DNA from 2 places in the Variovorax sp. FG153 genome. Region 1 is predicted to be linked to the other one. Evidence: predicted binding sites of a transcription regulator. Region 1 holds the regulator's gene; the other holds the start of a gene.

What was found. The regulator NrdR, encoded in region 1, represses ribonucleotide reductase genes. The targets are predictions, from matches to a motif close to CACNANATNTNGTG.
Region 2: the regulator NrdR is predicted to act here: its motif matches at 1,608-1,621, upstream of ACODT0_RS06470 (ribonucleoside-diphosphate reductase subunit alpha).

What each region holds. Positions count from the first base shown of each region.
Region 1 is NZ_JBMDKG010000079.1:11,276-14,676, reverse strand. Features, by position in the region: gene ACODT0_RS41105 (lytic transglycosylase domain-containing protein) at 1-287, shown strand, start outside; ZMP/ZTP riboswitch at 332-466, shown strand; gene glyA (serine hydroxymethyltransferase) at 508-1,752, shown strand; gene nrdR (transcriptional regulator NrdR) at 1,777-2,220, shown strand; gene ACODT0_RS41090 (GspH/FimT family pseudopilin) at 2,239-2,787, opposite strand; gene ACODT0_RS41085 (type IV pilin protein) at 2,784-3,212, opposite strand; gene ACODT0_RS41080 (pilus assembly protein) at 3,209-3,401, opposite strand, start outside.
Region 2 is NZ_JBMDKG010000003.1:265,033-268,433, reverse strand. Features, by position in the region: gene ACODT0_RS06480 (sigma-54-dependent transcriptional regulator) at 1-746, shown strand, start outside; gene ampD (1,6-anhydro-N-acetylmuramyl-L-alanine amidase AmpD) at 733-1,353, shown strand; gene ACODT0_RS06470 (ribonucleoside-diphosphate reductase subunit alpha) at 1,706-3,401, shown strand, end outside.

The sequences.
Region 1 (3,401 bases):
AATGCATCGCCCGCGCCGGTTCGCTCGAAGGCGGCCTGCGCTACTACGTGGGCGCGGCCAACCTCGAGGACGACGGCGGCTACGCCGGCAAGGTGATGGCCGAGCGCGAGCGCCTGCTGCAGGTGGCCAGCGGCCGCGCGCCCTCGCCGTTCGCGCCGACGCCGCCGGTGCTGCGCCCGCAGCCGCTGCCGATACCGGTGGTGGCCCCGGCCAAGCCCGACGAGACGACCGAGCCGGCCAACGGCCCGACGCCGCCCAAGGTGGCGCTGCTGTCCGCCGTCTCCTGAATCTCCTTTCGCGCGCCGCCGGGCCAGCCCGATCCGCTACACTCGGCCCGGTACGCGACTGGCGATAGGCGCGGTGCCGACGAGGCACCCGCGCTGACGTGGACTACCACTGGGAAGCGTACCGCCCGCGACGTCGCTCCAGACGCGCGGGCGATCAGCCGTTCGCCTGGGCAGCCCTTGTTTGGTTGAAGAACAAGGACCTCGTCTTCAAAGGACTGCCATGTACCAACGCAACATCCTGGTCGAACAGACCGATCCCGAAATCTGGGCTGCCATCCAGGCCGAAAACGCGCGCCAGGAACACCACATCGAGCTGATCGCGAGCGAGAACTACGCCTCGCCGGCCGTCATGGCCGCGCAGGGCTCGCAGCTCACCAACAAGTACGCCGAGGGCTACCCGGGCAAGCGCTACTACGGCGGCTGCGAGCACGTCGACGTGGCCGAGCAGCTGGCCATCGACCGCGTGAAGCAGATCTTCGGCGCCGAAGCCGCCAACGTGCAGCCCCATTGCGGCGCCTCGGCCAACGAGGCCGTGCTGCTGGCCTTCCTGAAGCCCGGCGACACCATCATGGGCATGAGCCTGGCCGAAGGCGGCCACCTGACCCACGGCATGCCCCTCAACATGAGCGGCAAGTGGTTCAACGTGGTGAGCTACGGCCTGGATGCCAACGAAGCCATCGACTACGACGCGATGGAGCGCAAGGCGCACGAGCACCAGCCCAAGCTGATCATCGCGGGCGCCTCGGCCTACTCGCTGCGCATCGACTTCGAGCGCTTCGCGAAGGTGGCCAAGGACGTGGGCGCGATCTTCATGGTCGACATCGCCCACTACGCCGGCCTGGTGGCCGCGGGCGTCTACCCGAACCCGGTGCCGCACGCCGACATCGTGACCTCGACCACCCACAAGAGCCTGCGCGGCCCGCGCGGCGGCATCATCCTGATGAAGTCGCAGCACGAGAAGGCGATCAACAGCGCGATCTTCCCGGGCCTGCAAGGCGGCCCGCTGATGCACGTGATCGCCGCCAAGGCGGTGGCCTTCAAGGAAGCGCTGTCGCCGGAGTTCAAGGCCTACCAGCAGCAGGTGGTCAAGAACGCCCAGATCGTGGCCGAAACGCTGACCCAGCGCGGCCTGCGCATCGTGAGCGGACGCACCGAAAGCCACGTGATGCTGGTCGACCTGCGCGCCAAGGGCATCACCGGCAAGGAAGCCGAGGCCGTGCTGGGCAGCGCCCACATGACCATCAACAAGAATGCGATCCCCAACGACCCAGAGAAGCCGATGGTGACCAGCGGCGTGCGTGTCGGCACGCCGGCCATGACCACGCGAGGCTTCAAGGACGAAGAGGCCCGCATCACCGCGAACCTGATCGCCGACGTGCTCGAGAACCCGCGCGATGCCGCGAACATCGAGGCCGTGCGCGCCAAGGTCCACGCGCTGACCAGCCGCTTCCCGGTCTACCGCTGAACCCGAAGAAGAAGCCCTGACCGCATGAAATGCCCTTTTTGCGGTCATCTCGAAACGCAGGTCGTCGAGACCCGCGTTTCGGAAGACGCCGACTTCGTGCGCAGGCGCCGCCAGTGCGGTGCCTGCGACAAGCGCTTCACCACCTACGAGCGTCCCGACGTCAATTTCCCGGTCGTGGTGAAGAAGGACGGCAGCCGCGCCGACTTCGACTCGACCAAGGTCCGCGCCTCGATGATGCTGGCGCTGCGCAAGCGGCCGGTGAGCATCGAGCAGATCGACAACGCGCTGCTGCGCATCGAACAGAAGCTGCTCGCCAGCGGCCTGCGCGAGATCGAGTCGACCAAGGTCGGCGAACTCGTGATGCGCGAACTCAAGAAGCTCGACAAGGTGGCCTATGTGCGCTTCGCCTCGGTCTACCGCAGCTTCGAGGACGTGGACGAGTTCCGGCAGTTGCTGCGCGACATCTGAGCCGCGGCCGGCGAAGGCCTACCCGCCGCCCCGCCCGCACACCCCCGTTCCGCATTCCCCCGCCTGGTCGGGATTGCAGCTGCGCGCGCGCCCCGACGCCGAGAGGACGATGGCCGCGCGCCGTCTTGTCTCGGCCTTGAACACCAGGCAGCCCGCGCCGAAGCCCGCATTGCGCGCGCGCCGCGAGAAGCCGTTGCCGTCGTAGTGCACGCCCTGCACCAAGCCGTCGCCCAACCCCGGGTCGACGGCGATGCCCGGCGGCAGCCTGTCGAAGCGGCGCAGGACTCGCGGCGCGCCTTTGCCCTCCGGGTCGGCGACGACCGCCCAGCCCCCGTTCCACCCGGCGCCGCCTTCCGCCAGCACGCTGACCGGCTCGCCGCGCCGGATCGCTTCGATCCGTGCCATTCCGAGCGCGGCGACGAAGGCCTGCGAGGCGGCCTCCAGCCGCTGGTGGAGCAGCAGCGCGCGAAAGCCCGGCACGCCGACGGCGGCCAGGATGGCGACGATGGCGATCACGGTGAGCAGCTCGATCAGCGTGAGCCCGCGTGCCCGTCCCGCGCGCTTCATTGCCAGCACCGCTCACGCTGCGCGCCGTCGCAGCCGCGGCCGCCCGTGCTGTCCAGCCACAGGTTGCCGACCGGCGGGTCCGAGAAGCCGGGCTTGAGCCGCGCCGAGAGCCGCAGGCAGTCGTCGAGGCTGCGCTGGCCGTCGCAGTGCTCGCTGCGCACGAGGTACTTGCCGCCCTGCCCGTTCTCGGCGGAATCGCCTTCGTAGCGCCGGTAGCGGCCATCGACGGTGAAGTGGCGCTCCTGCTGCTGCATCTGCGCGAGCAGCGCCGAACGCGCCTCGGCGCGCCAACTGCGATGCGCCGCATCGAGGTACGAGGGGAAGGCGATGGCCGCGAGGATCGCGACGATCGCGAGCGCGATCAGCAACTCGATCAGGCTCCAGCCGAGGGCCGCGCCCGCTCGGTGGCAGCGGCGGGAGATCATGGCCGCGTCCTTTGCGGGTCCGGCACCTGCCGCCAGCTGAGGCGGCCGGCCCGCTGCGCTACCGTGGCGTCCTCGAGCGGCTGGGCCACCGACACCGCCTTGTCCCGGCGGGTACCGGGGCTCAGGACCGCGAGCCGCCGGGTCTCGGTCCTGCGCCCGGTCGGATCGGCGGCGCCGTACGAAGCATCG
Region 2 (3,401 bases), on a different contig from region 1:
TGCTGCGCGCGATCCAGGAACGCAGCGTGCGGCCGATCGGCTCCACGCAGGAGGACGCGGTCGACGTGCGCATCGTGAGCGCGACCCACAAGGATCTGCACGCCGAGGTGCAGGCCGGCCGCTTCCGGCAGGACCTGTTCTACCGGCTCAACGTGATCGAGATCGCGGTGCCCGCGCTGCGCGAGCGCCGCGAGGACCTGCCCGCGCTGTGCGTCGCGCTGCTCGCGCGCATCGCGCAGGACGGCGGGCTGCCCGCGCCGCGCCTGTCGGACGCGCTGCTGCGGCAGCTCGCGCAGCATCCGCTGCACGGCAACGTACGCGAGCTCGAGAACCTGCTGCACCGCGCGGTCGCGCTGTACGACGGCGACGAACTGCAGCTCGACCTGATGGATGGCGCGGGCAGCGGCGGCTGGATGGCGGCCGCGCCCGGACCCGCCGCGCCGCACGCCGCGACGACCGCGGCAACCTCTCCACCCGAGGCTTTCGAAGCGAAGCCCGTCGTGGCCGCGCCCCCGCCCGCGCCGCGCCCCGTGGTGCCCACGCCGCTGCCCTCCGACCTGCAGGCCTACCTCGACCAGCAGGAGCGCGAGATCCTCGTGCGCGCGCTGCACGAGAGCGGCTTCAACCGCACGGCGGCGGCCACGCGCCTGGGCATGAGCCTGCGCCAGATCCGCTACCGCATCGCGCGCCTGGGCATCAGCACGCCCAACGGCGACGATGGCGCGAGCAGCCATGTCGACGACTGAAGACGGCGCGCGCGGCCCCACGGACGATGCGCTCTGGCGCGACGGCTGGTACCGCTTCGCGAAGGCGCTGCCCTCGCCCAACTTCGGGCCGCGCCCCGCGGCTGCGCGCGCGCTCATCGACCTCGTGGTGCTGCATTCGATCAGCCTGCCGCCCGGCGAGTACGGCGGCGACGCGGTGCAGCAACTGTTCACCAACCGGCTCGACTGGGACGCGCATCCTTACTTCGAAAGCATTCGCGGGCTCGAGGTGTCCTCGCATTTCTACGTGCGCCGCAACGGCGAGCTCTGGCAGTTCGTGAGCGGCGACGACCGCGCATGGCATGCGGGCGTGTCCTCGTGGCGCGGCCGGGACAACTGCAACGACGACTCGATCGGCATCGAGCTCGAGGGCCTCGAGGGCGGGCCGTTCGAGGACGCGCAGTACGAAACGCTCGCGAGCCTCGCGGCGGCGATCGCGCAGCACTATCCGATCGCGCACATCGCGGGCCACGAGCACATCGCACCGGGCCGCAAGCAGGATCCCGGCGCCGGCTTCGACTGGCACCGGCTGCGCGATCACCTCGGCTGGGGTCCACACATGTTTCCCTCGCAGGTGGTGGACCGCTAATTTTTTCAATCGATGCGCGCCGTGCGATGCGCTGGAATCGCGGTGCAGCAATCGCTCCATTCGCAAACGCGATGCGTAGCAACCATGCGCCTTGCAGGCCCAAATCGGCTCGGAAGCCGCATGGGGCGCGGGTTGCGAGAGGATGAGCCAGTGTTCATGCGGCAAAGATGGCCGCGAATCACGAAAACTGTTTTCCTCTCCCTCTTGAAGGCTGAAGGAAAACGCTACATCTAGTGGGTTGTACACCCCCTGCACCCTAGATATAGTGTCTCCCGGCCGGCCTCAGCGCCGACGAAGCGGCCCCAGCAGCGCCGCTCATCCAACAAGAATTTTGCCAACCGAGAGGAAGCGAATGCAAACAGCACTGAACACACCCACCGCCGCGCGTGCCATCCCCTCCACGCCGCCCCAGTCCCCCCGCGACACCGCCGGTTCGCCCACCGGACAGAACCTCGCGCACTACCAGATCATCCGCCGCAACGGCGCCGTGGTCCCGTTCGAGCCGAACAAGATCGCGATCGCGATGATGAAGGCCTTCCTGGCCGTGCACGGCACCCAGGGTGCGGCCTCGGCCAGCGTGCGCGAGACCGTCGACGCGCTGACCCAGGCCGTCGTGAAGGCGCTGGTGCGCTCGCGTCCGGGCGGCGGCACCTTCCACATCGAGGACGTGCAGGACCAGGTCGAACTGGGCCTGATGCGCGGCGGCCACCAGGAAGTGGCACGCGCCTATGTGCTCTACCGCGAGCGCCGCACCCAGGAACGCGCGAAGCAGGGCGAGCAGGAAGCCCAGATCGCGGCCCCCGCGCTGCACGTGCTGGACCGCGGCGAACGCGTCGCGCTCGACGTCAGCGAACTCAAGGGCCTGATCGAATCGGCCTGCCAGGGCCTGGGCGACAGCATCACGGCCGCGCCGATCGTGGCCGAGACCATGCGCAACCTGTACGACGGCGTGCCGCTCGACGAGGTCTACAAGGCCTCGATCCTCGCGGCCCGCACGCTGATCGAGAAGGATCCCGACTACACCTTCGCCACCGCACGCCTGCTGCTGCACACGATCTTCAAGGAGATCGTCGGCCGCGAAGTCATGCCCGCCGACCGCGCCACCGCCTACGCCGACTACTTCCCCTCGTTCATCAAGAAGGGCGTCGAGAACGAGCTGCTCGACGAGAAGCTGCTGCAGTACGACCTGCCCCGCCTGGGCGCGGCGCTGAAGGCCGAGCGCGACAACCAGTTCGACTACCTCGGCCTGCAGACCCTGTACGACCGCTACTTCCTGCACGTGCGCAAGAACCGCATCGAGCTGCCGCAGGCCTTCTTCATGCGCGTCTCGATGGGCCTGGCGCTCAACGAGATCGACCGCGAAGCCCGCGCCATCGAGTTCTACGAAGTGCTGTCGTCCTTCGACTTCATGTCGAGCACGCCGACGCTGTTCAACAGCGGCACGCTGCGCTCGCAGCTGTCGAGCTGCTACCTGACCACCGTGCCCGACGACCTCGACGGCATCTACGAGTCGATCAAGGAAAACGCGCTGCTCTCGAAGTTCGCGGGCGGCCTGGGCAACGACTGGACCCGCGTGCGCGCGCTCGGCAGCCACATCAAGGGCACGAACGGCGAATCGCAGGGCGTGGTGCCCTTCCTCAAGGTGGTGAACGACACCGCCGTGGCCGTGAACCAGGGCGGCAAGCGCAAGGGCGCCGTCTGCACGTACCTCGAGACCTGGCACCTCGACATCGAGGAGTTCCTGGAGCTGCGCAAGAACACCGGCGACGACCGCCGCCGCACGCACGACATGAACACCGCCAACTGGATCCCCGACCTGTTCATGCGCCGCGTGATGGAAAAGGGTTCGTGGACGCTGTTCTCGCCCTCGAACGTGCCCGACCTGCACGACCTGTTCGGCGCCGACTTCGAGAAGGCCTACGTCGCCTACGAAGAGAAGGCCGCGCGCGGCGAGATCAAGCCCAGCCGCACCGTGCAGGCCACCGACCTGTGGCGCAAGATGCTCACGATGCTGTTCGAGACCGGCCATCCCTGGATCACGTTCAAGG